Regions from separate parts of the Cupriavidus sp. OV096 genome, predicted to be linked through region 2. Evidence: predicted binding sites of a transcription regulator. Region 2 holds the regulator's gene; the other holds the start of a gene.

Region 1 (9,223 bases), 170 kb from region 2:
GCTTCGGCCAGACGGCCAGCGGTGGCGCGGTCATCGGCCACCAGTCGCGCTTCCAGACCGTGCGCGCCGAGAGTCAGCACGGCATCGACATGCCCGAGCCGGGGCAGATCCAGCCGCAGCCGGGTGCTCCAGGTCGCGGCATCTGCCGAGGTAGGCGAGTGCTCACCTTGCTGCTCGCGCGTGACTTCCCAGTCCATCGGCATGCCGGGCCAGGCTTCCACGGTCCAGCGGAACTGCTGCGTGGCGAGCAGCTCGAGCTGGTGGCGCACCACGCCTTCGCTGGCCGGGTGGACTGGCGGGCCGACGTCGGCCTGCGGGGGGGCGGCGGGCTGGTCGGGCGCATTCCAGCTGGCGATGATCGCCGCGCGCTGGGCCTGGGCGATATGGTGGCCTTCGTGCGACACCTCGGCCGTGATCTGGTAAGCATGCGCCGCCGCATTGGCGTGCGCGGCACGGCGCTGTTCGGCGGCCGGTGTCGAGGGCGTGGCCTGGCCGGGCGTGGCGCCGACGGGCTGGCCCGGTTGGCCGGCCTGGCTCCCTGCGTCGGCGCCATGGCCGCGCGCTGGCTGCGCCGGTACGCCGGTAGTCAGCGGAAAGATGGTCGGGCGCGTCAGTTCTGCCAGGATCGCGGCGCTCGGGGCCTGCGCGGGCGCGGCGGGCGGGCCGCCATAGGGCAGCAGCGCCACCGGCGCACCGGCGCCGGGCGCGGGCTGCTGCGGTGGCGTCGCGGCGGGCGGGGCCGTCTGGGCCGGCGGGGCGGGCTGGCGCAGGCCGGCCTGCGGCTCCTGCAGCAGGGCCGACAGCGGGCGCTGGCCCACTACCCATTGCGCCACATGCGATTCGTAGAACAGGCCGCTCTGGTCGACCAGCGTGGCGAGCGCGGCGGACAGCGTGGCCGCCGACGCGTTGCCCGCGCCGGGCGCGGTGGCCAGCAGCGGGGCGCGCGTCTGCAGCGGCTGCGCATCGCCCGATTCGAACAGGTCGAGGATGGCGCGCGCCGCGAAGCTCAGGGTCTCGCGCGTGGAGGTGGTCAGCGCGTTGCCGCGCGCGTCCATGGCGCCGGGGCCGACCGCGCTGGGCGGCCGGGCCTGGACGGTCTCGCCCGTGGACGACTGCACGTCGCCCTGCGAGACGTCGTGCACCGGCATCAGCGCCGCGAGCTTGTCGATGGCCAGCGCCGGGCGCGAGAGTTGCGTGTCCGGTGCAGCGTGGGGCACCAGGGCCGCCGGGATTTGGATGCCAGTCATGGGCGCGTGTCAGCGGATGGCGATGGACGTGATACGCGTCGGTCGATCCCTTCCGCAAGCACGGAAGGGCAGTGGATTCAGGCGGCGGCGCCGTAGGCGGCGGACAACTCGAGCTTGCGGCGCGAGCTGTTCAGCAGTTCGCCCAACTGGGCCAGGCGCGGCATGGTCAGGTCGCGGATCCGGGCGTCGTAGGCCAGGATGCGCTCCAGCAACTGGAAGCGGCGCAGGCGTTCGTTGTCGGAGAACGGCTTGGTGTGGTCGAGCAGGCGCAGGCGATCCACTTCGGCCATGTAGACCTGCTGGAGATCGTTGAGCGCATCCCAGTTGGACGCGCGCGCGGCTTCGAGCATCTGCTCCGAGAGCACCAGCAGCTCTTCGTAGCTTCTGACGATGGGGGACATATCGAACATCTCAGGATTCCTGCAGGGCCGGCTGCGTGATGGCGGTCGGTGCAGCGGGCTCGGCGTCAGTGGGCGCTGCCGGGTCGATGGCGGTCCAGGCCGAGGCAAGATTCTCGAGCAGGGCATCCACTTCCGACAGCAGGGTAGCGTCGCCGCGCAGGTTGGCCAGCATCAGGCGACGGGTCATGTATTCGTACAGCGATTCGAGGTTGGCGGAGATTTCCCCGCCCGCCTCGTGGTCCAGCACCGCGCGCAGCCCGTTGTCGATGATGTTGATAGCCTTGGAGATGGCATTGCCGCGCGCCTCCAGCTCGCCATTGTCCAGGTGGAACCTGGCACGGGCGATGGCCGAGCGGGCGCCGTCGTACAGCATCGCGATCAGCTTGTGCGGGCTGGCGCTCATGACCCCGGTCTGTACACCGACCTGGGCATAGGCATTGATGGCTTGGCGCGCGAACATGGTGAACTCCGGTGACTTACTTGCTGCTGGTGCCGTTCATGGCCGCGAACTGCTGCGTCAGGTAGCTGCTGGTCTGGTTCAGCTTCGACACCAGCAGGTCCAGCTGCGTGAACTGCGCGCGGTAACGGTCCATCGTCGACGTGACGCGGTCCTGCGTCGCCGTGTACTTGTCTTCCAGGTCCTTCAGCGTGGCGGTGATGCCGTCGGTGGCTGCCGTCAGTGCGCCGGAGGTGCCGTTCAGCGAGTCGACATAGTCGGTGATGGTCTTGCCCATGCCGGCCGAACCATCCACACCCGAGAAGAACTTGGTCAGGTCCTGGAAGTTGTCCGAGAGCGCCTTGTTCAGCTTGTCGTCGTCGATTTCCAGCTTGCCAGCGTTGCCGGTGGTCACGTTGAACTCGATGCCGAGATCGGACAGCGTGACCGAGCCGCCGTTGCCGTCGGACATCGGGGTGGTCAGCATCGAGCGCAGGCGCGTGGCGATATTGCGCAGCGTGCCGTCGCCGTTCAGTGCGCCAGCCGTGCCGGCATCGGTGTCGAACGTGGTCAGCGAGCCGACGGCCGACAGGATGTTGTTGTACGCGGTGACAAAGCCTTGCACGCTGGCCTTGATCGACGCATCGTCGCGCGTCACGTTCATGGTCGTGGTGCCGGTGGACTTCAGCGTCAGGGTCACGCCCTGGGCCGCGCCCTGCACGGTGTTGCTCTGGCTGGTGACGTCGATACCGTTGATCTTCAGCGTGGCGTTGGCAGCGGCCACCTTCTCGGACATGCCGTTCGGCTGCGTGGCCACGGCCGGGTCATAGGCCACGATGTCGCTCACGGCGCTGTCGCTGGCGCTGATACGCATGCCGGACTGGGTGCCGGTCTTGTTGGACGTCAGCACAATATGGTAGGGCGTGCCGCTGCCGTCGTTGATGATACTGGCGGTGACGCCGATATTGGCCTTGTTGATCGAGTCGCGGATGCCTTCCAGCGAGGTATCGGAGCCGATCGTCACCGTCTTGGTGCTGGTGGGCGTGCCGCCCGTGGCGAGGTCGGCGCCGAAGTCCACCGTGATGGTGCCGCCGCCGATGGCAGCGGTCTTGTCGGCCACCGACTTCGAGACCAGCGATTGCGCCGCGGCCAGCGAGGACACGTTGATGTTGTAGCTGCCTGCCACGGCGGTAGCGTCGGTGGCGGCGCTGAGCACGCTATCCGAGCCCACGGCGGCCTTGACGGCGCTCCACGTGGCGGCGGTGTTCAGCGTCTTGGCGGCGGCCGAATAGGCATCCAGCACGCTCTTGATGGTGCCGTAGCCGGACAGCTTGGCCTGGTAGCTCTTGGCCTGGTTGTTGATCTGCGTGAGCGGAAGTTCTTCCGCTGCCTGGAGCTTGTCGAGCAGCGTTTGCAGCTCGAGGTTGGAACCGATACCGATGGAAGAGATTGCCATGACTGTTCTACCTATTGTTATTTGTCTTCAACTGGGTGATTGCAGAGGTCAGACGGCGTGGCTCACGAACAGGCCCTGGAGCTTGTCGATCGCGCGCGCCAGGCGCACAACGTCTTCATTCGGCATTTGCCGGATGATCTCGCCCGTCTCCTTGTCGAAAACCGTGGTGATGACGCGGTGCGTCTGGTCGTCGATGGCGAAGCGCAGGCCAATGGAGGTGGTCTTCAGCACGTCCACCAGCTCCTGCACCGCGGTGGCGGTGTTTTCAGGCGCATCGGCGGCGGGCCGGGTGTCCGCGCGGTCGGCTTCATGCGACGGGCGAACGGCTTTTACCGTGGCGGTCGGGGCGGCGGAAGCCGGCGCGATGGCCACGGTGTCGGCGGGAATGCGGGCCGCCGGAGTGGAAACGGGATTGGGAGTTGCCATGGTTTGCTCCGTCCGGTGAGGCGAGGGGTTCTGCTCGGTTGAAACGCTTTGCAGGCAGTGGGCTGCCTGCAAAACATTCCGGCAAAAAAGCCGGGCCTTGCGGCCCGGCCTTCTTGCGGCGTGGCGATTAACGCAGCAGCGACAGCACGTTTTGCGTGGTCTGGTTCGCTTGCGACAGCACCGAGGTACCAGCTTGTTGCAGGATCTGCGCGCGGGTCATGTTCGACACTTCCGTTGCGTAGTCAGCGTCTTCGATGCGCGAACGCGAAGCCGACAGGTTGTTCACCGTCGTGCTCAGGTTGTTGATCGTCGACTCGAAGCGGTTTTGCACAGCACCCAGGCTCGAACGCAGGCTGTCAACCGAAGCCAGTGCGGAGTCCAGCGTCTTCAGCGGGTCAACCGTGGCAGCTTGTTGGAAGTCCGAAGCTTGCAGCGAAGCGCCCTTGATCGTGAAGCCGGCGGTGGAACCCGACACCGAAGCGTCGCTCGGCTTGACGGCGATGTACATCGTCGTCGAGGTAGCCGTACCGTTGCCAGCCAGGCCCTTCGAGGACAGAGCGGCGTCGTCGGCGGCGGTCAGGCCGGTCATGCTCACTTGCACGAACCAGTTGCCCTTCGAATCCGTCACGACGGATTGCGAGTTGATGGCTGCCGAGGTGTTCAGGCCCAGAGCGCGCTGGATGTCAGCGGCGGCGATGCCGGTTGCCGAAGCAGCCGTCACCGGGGTAGCGGAACCCAGAGCCGTTTGAGCGGCGGCGGAACCGATCGAAGCCGTGGCACCTTGCGGGCCGGCAACGCTGAAACCAGCGACGCCCAGGGTCTTCGAGGTGATTTCCTTCAGGGCGATCGAGATGGTTTCGCTGTCGTTGGCGCCAACCTGGATCGACATGTTCTGGTCCTTGGCCAGAACCTTGACACCGTTGAACTGGGTCTGAGCCGACACGCGGTCGATTTCCGACAGACGTTGCTTGATTTCGTCCTGGATCGACTTCAGGTCCGAACCCGAGTTCGTACCGTTGGCGGCTTCCACCGACAGTTCACGGATACGTTGCAGGTTGTTGTTGACTTCGCTCAGGGCGCCTTCGGTCGTTTGCGCGATCGAGATACCGTCGTTGGCGTTACGCGAAGCTTGCGTCAGGCCCTTGATGTTGGCGGTGAAGCGGTTGGCGATGGCTTGACCAGCAGCATCGTCCTTGGCGCTGTTGATGCGCAGGCCCGACGACAGGCGCTGGATCGCGGTGTTCAGCGACGATTGCGACGTGTTCAGGTTGCTCTGCGTTTGCAGCGACAGAATGTTGGTGTTGATGACTTGCGCCATGGTACGACTCCTATATGCAATGTTTTAGGCATTCCGGCGGGTGCCGTAACGTTGGCTGCCTGCGTTGCAGGGCGTAGAGTGCCTCCGTTGCAAGGGTTATCGACAGGGCGGTAGGAGACTTTAGAGTGATCTTTGCGAGAGTTTGCGGGCGCTGCCCGGAACCCCCGGCGTTATTGCGGATGGCGGCCGGCCCGGGGAATGGGCGGGGCGCCGCCGGCGCAGGCCGGCCTGGCGGCGTCAGCGGCGCTTGCGGGTGCGCGGTATATATAGACGCACAAAATCCGGCGACGCCTCGGCGTCCAGCACCGCTGCGTCGGCTTCCGGCGCGTGCGCCGGCGTCACCACGGTAATGGCGCGCTTGTAGACCACCGTGGGCATGGGATCCTCGCCCGTTTTGCCCAGCAGAATCATGTAATTGTCCGAGGCCAGCACGATCCCGGTCAGCCGCGTGCCATTCGAGAGGTGCACGATGACGGTATTGCGGCTGGCGCTGTGGGCCGCAAAGTGCAGATGCTGCAACTTTCGGCTGGGACGGGGAACCTTTTTTTCCTGCTTCACAACTTCTCCGGAAGAGCCCGCGAGGGTTCTGGCGGCGGTCAACGGTCCGAAGACCAGGCGCATGGATCGAGGTCGCACTAAAAGTGACGGATGGCGCGCCCTGATCCCGGCGAGATATGAAACATTCGCTCTCGGAGCCGGGGCAGGGGCTCACCTTCATCACGTTAACGGGCGCGCACACCGAACGGTTGAATGGCGCCATCCGGCCGAGCAATTCGGCCGGCCTTGCGAGGAGAGAAGGGGAATACTTCAGCCGGGAGGGTAACAAAGTTTTACAAGTGTTGACAAAGTTGGCCCGCGAACAATGCCTAGAGGTAAAGCTCTATTTATTTTATTGATGCAGTCGGTGTGATTGAAGTAGCACCTTCGTGGTCGGCGCCTGACAGAAAAGCAACGTTTGGGTCGCAATCCGCTCGCACTAAAGCTTTCTGGGACGCTGCCGATAACTGCCGATATGCCCGAATGTGCGGCATGGCATGACATGGAACGCGAAAGTGCTCAATTCGTTACAGCCGCTATCAGGGCATTCCCTGATAGAAGCCTCATTTACACCTCATGTAAGCAGGTTTATATTCCGGGGTTCGGACCGGTTTACCCCCGGTCTTTCACAGCAGTCCTGAAAGCCTACGAGCACCCCGCGCGTGGGCTTCTTTTTTTTGCCCTCGTCGTTTCGTCGCGGTCTGTTGCCGCAGTGGCCGTGATCGGCCGGGCCGGAGTGCCCGGAACAGATTAGACGCCAGTCGTTGACGCGGCAATTTGACGAACTGCCGGCACTTTTCCCCCTATTTCGATTTTCCGCTCAAGAAGCGCACCGGCCTGCCCGATAGCGCTGATGGCGACACCCGGATTCCGGTGGACGCTAGACGTACATCCAACATCGAAAAAGAGAGAAAGGTACGCTGAGATGGGCTTGCGAAACATGGGTATCGGGGCACGACTGTCCCTGGCATTCTGTGCGGTGGTGTTGCTGCTGGCGGCCGTAGCGGCCGTGGGCGTGACGGCGCTGCGCGGGATGAACGATGCGATGCACCAGGCGGTGGAGCAGCGCCTGCTGCGCGTCATCGACCTGAACCACGTGAAGGAAGGGGCGCTGCAGATCGGTGTGCTGGTGCGCGACGCCACGCTGACCGAGGATCCGGCGCTGGCCGCCCAGAACATCGACAAGGTGAACAAGCTGCGCGACGAGATGCGCGCCAGCCTGGAAACCCTGGCCAAGATCATCGAGGCCAGTGGCCGGGCCGAGTCCAAGGCCATGTTCGAGCAGCTCAACCAGACCCGGACCACCTACAACGGCCAGCTCGACCTCGTCATGCAACAACTGCGCGGTGGCGACTTCAATAGCGCCCGCGCCGGCCTGATCGTGACGCTGCCGGCGGCGCAGGGCGCCTATTTCGACAAACTCGACGAAGCCGCCGCGTCTGGCCGGAAGATGGCCATCGACGCCGTGGCCGAGGCTTCCGACCACTATGTCTTTGCCCGCAACCTGCTGATCGGCCTGGCGGCCGCCGCCGCCGCGATCGCCGCGCTGCTGGGCCTGGCCATCACCCGCTCGGTGACGCGCCCGGCCGGCCAGGCGCTGGACGCCGCCGAGGCGCTCGCCCAGGGCCGCCTGGGCCACGCCATCGCCGTGCGCACCCAGGATGAGATGGGCCGCATGCTTGGCGCGATGGAACGCGCCTTCGGCCAGCTTGGCGTGCTGGTACGCGGCATCCAGCAGGCCGCCGGCTCGATCGACACGGCAGCGCGCGAGATTTCCAGTGGCAATACCGATCTCTCCCAGCGGACCGAGCAGCAGGCGGCCTCGCTCGAGGAGACCGCCGCCTCGATGGAGGAATTGACCTCCACGGTGCGCCAGAACGCCGAGAACGCCCGCCAGGCCAACCAGCTGGCGGTCAACGCCTCGGATGTGGCCACGGAAGGCGGCCGGGTGGTGCGCAGCGTGGTCGACACCATGGATGGCATCTCGAAATCCTCCGCACGCGTGGCCGAGATCATCAGCGTGATCGAGGGCATCGCCTTCCAGACCAACATCCTTGCGCTGAACGCGGCTGTGGAAGCGGCCCGCGCCGGCGAGCAGGGCCGGGGCTTCAGCGTGGTGGCGGCCGAGGTGCGCAGCCTGGCGCAGCGCTCGTCGTCGGCAGCCAAGGAGATCGGCGAACTGATCAACAGCTCGGTGCGCCAGGTGCAGGACGGCGCCAAGCAGGTGGAAGTGGCCGGCAAGACCATGGACGACATCGTCGGCGCCGTGCGTCGTGTGACCGACATCATGGGCGAGATCAGCGCGGCCAGCGAGGAGCAGACCGCCGGCATCGAGCAGGTCAGCCTGGCGATTACCCAGATGGAATCGGTGACGCAGCAGAACGCGGCGCTGGTGGAGCAGGCCAGCGCGGCGGCCGAGAGCCTGATGCAGCAGGCCGGCGGGCTGGTGTCCGAGGTGGCGCGCTTCGACCTGGGCGGCGTGCGCGCCCCCGAGGCGCGCGCGCCCCAGGCCGTGATGACGGCCGCGCCGCGCATGGCCGCCCCGGCCAAGCTCCCGGCAAAGACCCCGGCCCTGGCTGCGCCGGCCCCCGCCCGTGTGCGGGCCATCAGCCGTCCGGCAGCGCCTGCGCTGCCGGCCAAGGCATCGCCTGCCCCGGCCCCAGCCCCCGCACCCCGCAGCGCTCGCGCCCCGGCCGTGCCGGCGGCGGTGCGTCCGCCGGTGGCGCGCAAGCCGCAGCCGTCGGTGCTGGCCGCGCGCCAGCCGGCCACGCCCGCCAAGCCGCGTCCGGCAGTGACGCCCCAGCGCAAGGAGCCCGTGCTGTCCACGCCGGCCCGCCGCCGTCCCGCAGCCGCGCCCGCGCCTGCCACGGTCGAGGCTGGCGACTGGGAAACGTTCTGATCGACCGTCCCCACTTTCAGGCGGCGCCAGCGTCGCCTGAAAGCCGCCTGTAAGCCGGGCGGCACTTCGGCAAGCAGGGCCGGCGGCATGCGCCTACAATACCGGCTCTCCTTGACCAGACAAGAGCAGACACGGCCGGTCGCGCCGCCGTCTGCCACGCAGGCCTTCCATGTCCGCCCCTTCCGTGCCGCCTCCCCAGCAGTCATCCCCCCAGCCGTCCCTCCGGTCACCTGACGCCTCGCCGCCAGACGTGCCCGTCATGCAGGTGCTGTTCGGCCTGATGCTGGCCATCCTGCTTGGCGCGCTGGAACAGTCGATCGTGGCCGTGGTGCTGCCGGACATCGCGCTGCAGCTCAACGGCTTCGAGGACATGGCCTGGGTGATCTCGGCGTATCTCGTTGCCTCCACCGTGGTGACGCCGATCTACGGCAAGCTGTCCGACGTGCTCGGGCGCCGCTCCGTCCTCTCGTTCTCGATCGTCCTGTTCCTGCTGGCGTCGATTT
Region 2 (9,223 bases):
AGCCGACATCGGCGGCTACTACAAGCCTGACTTCGACAAGCTGGACGCGGTGATGCGCCCGAGCAAGACGCTCAACGCGGCCCTGGAGGCCGTGAAGGGCTGATGACTGCTCCCTCCGCCCCGGCACCCGGGGCGGAATCGCCGGAACGGCCGGACCCGCGCAATGCGTGGTGCCGGCCGTTTTTGCATTGACCACCAGGCAAGCCACATCGTGCAGGAATCCCCGCATGCCCTCGCCGCCGCCGGCCTAGACAGCGCCGCCTTCCACGCGCTGGCGGACGCGATCGACCAGGCGTTCTGCGTCATCGAGGTGATCTTCGACGGCGACCGGGCGATCGACTACCGCTTCGTCACCGTCAACCACGTGTTCGAGGCCCAGACCGGGCTGCATCAGGCGCAGGGCCGCAATATGCGCGACCTCGCACCCGGGCACGAGGCCCACTGGTTCGAGATCTATGGCGAGGTGGCGCTGCGCGGCCATCCGCGTCGCTTCGTCGAGCAGGCGCGCGCGCTGGACCGCTGGTTCGAGGTCTACGCCTTCCGCGTGGGCGATGGGGTGCGCCCGCTGGTCGGCGTCCTGTTCCGCGACATCACCGCCCGGCGCGAGGCCGAGGCGGCGCTGCGCAAGACCGAAACCCAGGCACAACTGGCCGTGGCCATCGCCCGGCTCGGCACCTTCCGGCAGGACACGGAAACCGGGCTGGTCTACATGGATGCGCGCATGCGCGAGCTGCGCGGCGGCGGCGAGGCCGAAGTCATGCCGCTGGCCGAGACCCTCCAGCGCGTGCACCCCGATGACCGGCCCCGGCTGCTGCAGGCCGTGGAAACCGCCATCGCCACGGCCGACGAGAGTGGTGGCGGCGGCTTCGAGGTGGACTACCGCATCCTCTGGCCCGATGGCAGCGAGCACTGGCACGCGGCCAATGGACAGGTCGAGTTCGAGGGCGAGGGTCGCCGGCGGCATCAAGCCAATGTGCTGGGTACGGCGCTCGACATCACGGTGCGCAAGCAGGCCGAAGCCATCCTGCGCGAGGCCGACGCCCGCAAGGACGAATTCCTCGCCACGCTGGCCCACGAGCTACGCAACCCGCTGGCCACCATCCACAATGCGCTCCAGCTCCAGGCCGCCGCTGCCACCCGGATGGACGCGCCGCGCCTCCAGGCCATGCTCGACCGGCAGGTGGAGCACATGATGCGGCTGATCGACGAGCTGATGGAGGTCTCGCGCATCACGCGCGGCGTGATCGAGCTGAAGGTTGAGCCGCTCGACTTCGCCGACGTGCTGCGCAATGCCGTGGAGGCCGCCCGCCCCGCCGCCATCCAGGCGGGCCACGTGCTGACGCTCCAGCCGGCCGACACCCCGCTGCCGGTGCTCGGCGACGCGGTGCGGCTGGCGCAGATCCTCGGCAACCTGCTGGCGAACGCGGTGCGCTACACCGACCCGGGTGGACGCATCGACGTGCACGCGTGGCGCGACGCCGCCGGCATCCACGCCGCCGTGGCCGACACCGGCATCGGCATCCCGCCCGGGCATCTGGGGCGGCTGTTCGCGCTGTTCGGCCAGTTCGACAAGAACGCGCCGCGCTCGCAGGGCGGGCTCGGCATCGGGCTCGCCACGACGCGCAAGCTGGCGCAGATGCATGGCGGCGACGTCCAGGCCGCCAGCCCCGGGCTGGGGCTCGGCAGCACCTTCACCGTCTCGCTGCCGGCCAGCGATGGCCCCGCCGCGGCTGACGACGCGAAAAGCCGGCCCGGCTCGCTGCCCAACCCGGTGCGCGTGCTGGTGGTGGACGACAACCGCGATGCCGCCGACAGCGTGGCGATGCTGCTGGACATGTACGGTGCGACCGCCACGGTGGCCTACGATGGCGCGAGCGCGCTGGAGGCCCTCGCCCAATGGTGGCCGGACGTGGTGCTGCTGGACCTCGGCATGCCGTCGATGGATGGCTACGAGGTGGCCACGCGCATCCGCCAGACCTGGCGCGACCGCCCGGTGATGCTGGTCGCGCTGACCGGCTGGGGCCAGGCCGCCGACCGCGACCGCACCCGCGCGCATGGTTTCGACGCCCACCTCGTGAAGCCGGTGGGGCTGGAGGCCTTGCTGGCGCTCCTCGCCAATTGCGGCGGCGCTGCATCGCCCCCTAAATAGGCACTATTCGTCATACGTCACGGCCATGGTCTATGGTGATAAGCCCAAGACCCAGCGGAGCGAGTGCCATGGCATACATCGACGGATTCGTGCTGGCCGTGAAGACGGCCAATCGGGAAACCTACCGGCAGGTGGCGCAGAAGGCGTCCACCGTGTTCAAGGAGCACGGCGCGCTGAAGGTGGTGGAGTGCTGGGGCGACGACGTGCCGGAAGGCAAGGTCACCTCGTTCACCATGGCCGTTCAGCGCAAGGACGACGAGGCGGTGGTGTTCTCGTGGATCCTGTGGCCGTCGCGCGAGGCGCGCGACAAGGGCATGGCCGCCGCGATGGCCGACGAGCGGCTCAAGGAAGGCATGGATCCGATGCCGTTCGACGGCCAGCGCATGATCTTCGGCGGCTTCGAGGTCATCGTGGACGCCTAGCGGACGCCCGGCAGCAAGGTGCGCTCCACGGCCTCCGTGAGCGCCTGCAGCACCCGGCTGTCCTCGTCCGCCTTGCGCGACACGAGCGAGATCTGCAGCGTCGGCGCGTCGGCCCCCAGCCGCACGCGCCGCACCGGGTAGCGGTCGCAGACCGTCGGGTCCATCAACTGCACCACGGAAACGCCCAGCCCCGCGCTGACCATGGCGACGATGGCGATGACGCTGTCGAACTCCATCGCACTGCGTTTCTCCGGCATCACCCCGTGCACGTACCGCGCCGCCATGGCGCCGGTGACGGTGGCGCGGTCGTAGCGGATCCAGTCGTAGCGGGCAAGCAGCTCGGCCGCGCTGGCCTCCCCGGCGTCCGGCGGGGCGATCAGCACCATCTCCCGCGTGCCGACCGGATGCCAGCGCAGGCTCGCCAGGCGGCCGGTTTCGGGCCGGGCCACCACCGCCGCATCGAGTTGCCCCGCCTTGACCAGATCCAGCAGCCCGGCGCTGCGGCCGCGCACCGGCCGCACGCGCAGCTTCGGGTAGTGGTCGCGCAGGTAGCGCAGCGTGCCCGGCAGCAGCACCGGCTGGATCGATTCGATCACCCCGAGCCGCACCGAACCCTCCACGGCCACGGACACCCGGCGCCGCAGCGCATGGAGGTAGCGCAGCCCGCCCTCCATGGCGGCGGCCACCTCGCGGGCCACGGCGGTGGGCCGTACCTGCAGGCCGGATCGATCGAACAGCGGCTGGCCGACATACTGCTCCAGTTGCTTCATCTGCATGCTGACCGCGCTCGGCGTGAGGTGCATCGTGGCGGCAGCCGCCGCGAACGAGCCCTCCTCGATCACGGCAGCGAGGGTGGCGAAGGTCTCCAGCTTCATCAGTTTTCCTTATCAGCGACGTCAAGGAACGTCACTTTTTCTTAGCTGTTCTGAAGCTTAGACTGGCTGCACGACGTCATGCAAGGCGCCCCCCAGCGCCCGCGCCCAGACGTCCCTTCCATAAGACTCCGAGACACCGCCCCATGACCGCCTATCGTCCCACCGCGTGGCTGGCCGCCGATGCCGACCGCGACACCTCCTGGATCCAGCGCCTCTCCGCTGCCGAAGTGGCCAGCTTCGACACCGCCCTCACCCACGCCATCGCGCTGGACAAGCCGCTGCTGGAGATGACCGCCGATGACTTCCCGCTCGACGCCGCCGCCCGCGACGCGCTGGCCCGCGCCATCGACACCACGCAGGGCCGCTGGGGCATGTGCCTGCTGAAGGGCTTTCCCGTGCACCGCTGGACCGAGGACGAGACCCGCCTCGCCTACTGGGGCATGGGCCTGCACATGGGCGTGGCGCGCACGCAGAACCGCGCCAGCGACTTCATGAACGATGTGCGCGACGTGGGCGCCGCGTACAAGGGCAAGAACGGCCGCGGCTACAACACCAACGCCGGCCTCGACTTCCACACCGATTCCTGCGACGTGGTCGGCCTGCTGTGCCGCCGCGCGGCCCGCAGCGGCGGCGCAAGCAAGGTAGTCAGCTCGATCGCCCTGCGCGACGCCATGCTGCGCCGCCGCCCGGACCTCGAAGCCGTGCTCCACGCCCCGTTCCACTACAGCTACCAGGGCGCGCAGGACCCCGCCCAGCCGCCGCACTATGCCTGCACCATCCTCGGCAACCATCCTTGGGCCTTCGCCATGCGCACCAACCGCAAGAACGTGGTGGCCGCCCAGCGCGACTTCGACGATGTGCCGCGCCTGACGGCGGCCCAGGAAGCGGCCCTCGACGAACTGGACGCGCTACTGACCGACCCGAGCCTGTGCTTCTCGATGCAGCTCGAACAGGGCGACCTGCAACTGCTGAACAACTATGTCACTGTGCATTCGCGCACGAATTTCGAGGACTACGAGGAGTTCGACCGCAAGCGCCACCTGCTGCGGCTCTGGCTGGCCGTGCCGGGCGCCCAGCCGCTGCCGGACGAGTGGGCCGACTACTTCACCGACGTCCGCGCGGGTGCGGTGCGGGGTGGCCTGCGCGGCAGCGCGCGCAGTGCCGAGTTCGACGCCTACGAGCGCCGCCAGGCCGCCGCACTGGGCATGCCGCTGATGCCGTGGGCGCCAGCCGCCCAGCCCGCCACGGCCTAGGCGCCAGCATCGCCCCACAAAAAATACAAAGATAAATACGGAGACAACCATGGAACGACGCGATTTCCTCGCGCTGCTGTCGGCGGCGCTGATCCTGCCCCCGGGTCTGGCGCGGGCGGCGCCGGCCGTCACGAAAGTCCTCGTCGGCGCCACACCGGGCGGCGGCACCGACATCGTCGCGCGCTCGCTGTCGGCCGAGCTGGAGCAGCGGCTCAAGCATCCCTTCATCGTCGAGAACCGGGGCGGCGCGGCCGGCAATATCGCCGCCATCGCCGTGGCCAAGGCGGACCCCGATGGCGGCACGCTGCTGCTGAGCTACACCAGCCACGCGATCAATCCGGCGCTGTTCGAGAAAAAGCCATTCGACGCCATCAAGGACTTCACACCGATCTCGCTGATCGCCAGTTCGCCGCTGATCCTGGTGTCGCGCCCGGACCTTGGTGTCAGCAACCTGCGCGAACTGGTGGCGCTGGCGAAATCGAAGCCGGGCAAGCTGAGCATCGCTGTGGCCGGCGTGGGCAGCGCCAACCATCTGGCGGGAGAGATGCTCAAGCACGAGGCCGGCATCGACATCGTCAGCGTGCCGTACAAGGGCGCCGGCCCGGCCGTGGCCGATGTGGTGGGCAGCCAGGCCGACCTGCTGCTAGGCAACGTGGCCACAGTGCAGCCGCTGCTTGTGGCCGGCAAGCTCAAGGGGCTCGGCGTGAGCAGCCCGCAGCGGCTGGCGGCGTTCCCGAACCTCGCCCCGATTGCCGATCTCGTGCCGGGCTTCGACTACAGCTCGTGGTACGGCCTGCTCGGCCCGGCCGGCATGCCGCCAGACATGGTGCGGGAACTGGAGACGGCAGCCCGTGCGGCCGTGGCAGCGCCGGCCATGCGCAAGCGCTTGCAGGGGGAAGGTCTGGTACCGGTGGGGAATAGCGCCGCCCAGTTCGCGCAGTTCCTGCAGGCGGAAATCGCGCGATGGGCGAAGGTGGTGGCCGTCACGCACACACGCGTGGCGTGAGGCGGCAGATGTAAAGCCCGGGACGGTTAGCGGAAGCTGACCGTCACCTCGTTGCTGCGCCCTTGCAGCGACGGCGCCAGGCCGCCGTTGCCCGGCACGCGGAAGGCGAATACGAAGCCCTTGCTGGCATCGTCGCCAACGAAGGCGTTGGTCTTGCCCTCGGCACCCGGCAGCATCACGCAGCGGTCGGCATTGCAGAGGTAGGCCTGCAGGTCCGGCGGCGGCACGCGCGTGAAGCTGTAACGCCAGCGCACCGCGGTGATGACGCCAGCCGACTGCGGCAGCACCCCGCCCGGCACGATCGGCGCGGACAGCGCGCGCTGGCCCCGGTTCGCAATCATCGGGCCCACCGCCGAGCCAGTCCAGGCATGGCGCGACGGGCCGATTTCGAGCGTTGCCTTCGTCAAGCCCTGCGCCGACAGGATCGCCGGCAGGAAGCCGCAGAGCGCGGCCACCGTCATCGACAGCCAGCCACGCATTACAGCAAACCCCGCAGCTGGTTGCGCAGGCGGGTAATCGCCTGGCTGCGGATCTGGCACACGCGCGACTCGGTCACTTCCAGCACCGCGCCAATCTCGCGCAGGTTCAGTTCCTGGTCGTAGCACAGCGACAGCACCAGCTTTTCCCGCTCGGGCAGCTTGTCGATGGCGCGGATCAGCGCCTCGCGCATGCCGGACTCCATCAGCACCGTCAGCGGGTTGCCGTCGTCGGTCACGCCGAGATGGCGGTCCAGGAAGTCTTCCTCGCCGGAGCGCTCGAAGTCCTCGTAGTGCAGCAGCTGGCAGCCGTAGACCTCGTTGAGCAGCTCCTGGTATTCGTCGAGCGCCATATCGAGTTCCTTGGCCACCTCGGAGTCGATCGGCGTGCGGCCGAGCTTCTGTTCGAGGCTGCGCTGGGTGCGCTCGATCTTGCGCGTGAACTGGCGCAGGCTGCGCGACTGCCAGTCGTTGGCGCGCACCTCGTCGAGCATCGCGCCTCGGATGCGCTGGCTCGCGTAGGTCTCGAAGCGGGCGCCGTGGTTGTCTTCATAGCGCTTGGCAGCGTCGAGCAGGCCGATCATGCCGGCCTGGATCAGGTCGTCGATCTGGACACTGGCAGGCAGCTTGGCCGCCAGTTGCAACGCGATCCGTCGCACCAGCGGCGCGTGTGACTTGACCACGTCTGCCTGTTCGAGCTTTCCCTGAATCGTATACATGGTGGAATTCTCGGTAATAACTTGGTTCGGTGCCAGCGCCCCACATTCCTTGCGGGGCGGACTGGCTGGCTGAGTGTCGGTCCGGTTGTTGCGACTTCTTGTTCTGGTATCAGGCGGGAACGGCCGCGGCCATCCCCGGAGAGACTGCTTCCTGGCGCAGCGGCCATGCCCCGATGCCGCTGGCCACGTGGCGCAGCGCGCCGGTGGCCGCGGCGGCCGGATAGGCCTCCACGACGCAGCGGCCCAGCTGCAGCGCACGGGCCACCAGCGGATCCAGCGGCAGGTAGCCCGCCAGGCTTGCCTCCACGCCCAGGTACTGGCTCGCCGTGCGGGCCAGGTTGCGCGAGAGGGCCATCACCGTCGCTTCCTTGTCCGCCATATTGACGATCAGCTGGAAGTGACGGCATGCAAATTCATGGTGCAGCCGCTTGATGCAGGCGTAGGCAGCGGTGATCGACGTGGCCTCGGGCCGCATCACGATCACGAAGTTGTGCGCCGCGCCGGCCATGGGCGACAGCGCGCCGGACTCGCTCGACTGCGCATCGACCAGCACCGTGCGGATGCCCGGCAAGGCGCGGTCGTCGATCTGCGCGCCGGCGGGCACGTTGCCGGCCGGCAGCACGGCCACGCCGCTGGCGGCACGGGTGCCCGCCGCCGCGTCGAACGGCATCCGGCCGCCCAACACATCGGCCAGCGTGGCCTTCGGCGCCGCGCCGGCAAGCCGGGTGGCGCGCGCGGCGGCGCGGTCTTCATCAGCCAGCAGCACACGTTCGCCCTGCATGGCGAGCGCGTTGGCCAGCCCGAGCGCCACGGTGGTGGCACCGGCGCCGGCCTCGCAGCCCACCACGGCGATACGCCGGGTGACGCGCGGTGCCAGCATGCGGCGCAGGCTTTCCGCCTGGTCGGAGCCCATCAGGTTCAAGGCTTACTCTCCTGCGGGGGCCAGTTGACGGGCGGCACTGGCACCAAGGGCGTCCATCGCCTGGCGCGCCGAGTCGGGCGTGTCGTCGAATGCCGGGGCCGGGGCCGAAGCCACGTTGCGGCCCGGGTAGTTCTCGAGCACGTCCAGCAGCGCCAGCAGGCGGCCCATGCCTTCGTTGAGCACGGCGCCGGACACCGGCGCATTGACGCGGGCGGTGGCGCGGCCAGCCAGGCGCGACAGGAACGCGGGCGCCGTCGGCGTCGGGTTGTGTTGCAGGCGCAGCGCGGTCAGGCCGAGCTGCACCGAGACCAGCGTGCCGAGCGTGTCGTCGTCGCCCGCACCGTTGCCCTCGCTGCCCTGCGCGAAGTGCTCCATCGCATGGCGCAGCGTGCGGAACTGCTCTTCCGCGTGGTGCGTCCACTGAGCCCAGCGGGCCACCTGGGCGGCCACGTCGGCCAGCGCCGGGTCGCACAGCACGTAGTCCACGGACAGCATGTCGCCGGTTTCTCGATCGACCAGCCGGGACACCACGAGGCAAGCCTCGGTGCCGGCCTCGGCGCCGGCCCCCTGGCCACGGCCACGGGCGGCGGCGCGCACCTGGCCTTCGGGCACGCGCACCATGCAGTGGCCGAGCCAGTGCACGGCGTCGCGGTCGCGGCAGGTGGTGTCGCCGATGGCGAGGAAGGTCAGCGTATCGGCAATGGTGTCGAGCTTGTTGGCGGCGCCGTCGGCAATCACGCGCGTGGTCTTGCGCGTGCCGGCCACCCAGCGTTCGCCCAGTTGCTGCCAGCGCGCCAGCGTGGCGGCGGACGGCAGCGAGGCATTGAGGTTGACCACGGTGCGGGCGGCGGCCAGCGTGGCGCGCACGGTGGCGGCTTCGGCTTCCGCCTCGGCTTCGGCCATCGACTGGCGCGTGCGGCCGGCGGGCACCACCGTGGTGGCCAGCGGCGTGCCGTCACGGTCGGCCAGCCACAGCGTCTGTTGCAGCAGTTGCGGGGCGCGGCGACCCGGCACGGTCTGCGAGGCGGTGCCGGTCACAGCGAGCACGTAGCGGTCGCACGCGCGGCTGGCGTCGCGGCACATCGACAGGCGCACCTGCTGGGCCATCTGGCGCAGCGCCGGCGCACCGGCGCCGCGTTGCTGCCACAGCGAGCGGGCCACGTCGAAGCCGTACTGCGCGCCGTTGAGTTCCTCCACGCACACGCCCACGGCGTTGGCGCTGTCGGTCAGCGAGCGCAGCACATCGTCGGCGCCGGCACGCTCGGTCTGGGCTGGCTCGGCGGCGCTGGCCTGGCGGCGCGCCACATCGGCATCGGCGAACAGCGAGCCACGGCGCGGCGTCAGGAAGGCACGTTCGACCAGGGCATCGGCTTGAGCCAGTTCGAGGTGCTCCGGCACGCG

The links. The regulator FliA, encoded in region 2, starts transcription of late flagellar genes. The targets are predictions, from matches to a motif close to CTAAAGTTTNNNNNNNNNNNGCCGNTA.
Region 1: a site for FliA is predicted at 5,382-5,408, ahead of BM115_RS15505 (FliC/FljB family flagellin). Genes of this name have one in related genera too.

Annotation. Positions count from the first base shown of each region.
Region 1 covers NZ_FOWM01000006.1:149,352-158,574, reverse strand. The annotation lists gene BM115_RS15530 (flagellar hook-length control protein FliK) at 1-1,247, opposite strand, end outside; gene BM115_RS15525 (flagellar protein FliT) at 1,325-1,657, opposite strand; gene fliS (flagellar export chaperone FliS) at 1,659-2,108, opposite strand; gene fliD (flagellar filament capping protein FliD) at 2,125-3,540, opposite strand; gene BM115_RS15510 (flagellar protein FlaG) at 3,589-3,966, opposite strand; gene BM115_RS15505 (FliC/FljB family flagellin) at 4,094-5,284, opposite strand; gene BM115_RS15500 (RNA chaperone Hfq) at 5,522-5,842, opposite strand; gene BM115_RS15495 (hypothetical protein) at 5,959-6,180, shown strand; gene BM115_RS15490 (methyl-accepting chemotaxis protein) at 6,762-8,720, shown strand; gene BM115_RS15485 (MDR family MFS transporter) at 8,890-9,223, shown strand, end outside.
Region 2 covers NZ_FOWM01000006.1:316,692-325,914, forward strand. The annotation lists gene BM115_RS16310 (NADP-dependent isocitrate dehydrogenase) at 1-103, shown strand, start outside; gene BM115_RS16315 (hybrid sensor histidine kinase/response regulator) at 212-2,149, shown strand; gene BM115_RS16320 (DUF1428 domain-containing protein) at 2,218-2,571, shown strand; gene BM115_RS16325 (LysR family transcriptional regulator) at 2,568-3,446, opposite strand; gene BM115_RS16330 (TauD/TfdA family dioxygenase) at 3,590-4,699, shown strand; gene BM115_RS16335 (tripartite tricarboxylate transporter substrate-binding protein) at 4,749-5,705, shown strand; gene BM115_RS16340 (flagellar protein FlhE) at 5,732-6,184, opposite strand; gene BM115_RS16345 (RNA polymerase sigma factor FliA) at 6,184-6,900, opposite strand; gene BM115_RS16350 (MinD/ParA family ATP-binding protein) at 7,010-7,813, opposite strand; gene flhF (flagellar biosynthesis protein FlhF) at 7,826-9,223, opposite strand, start outside.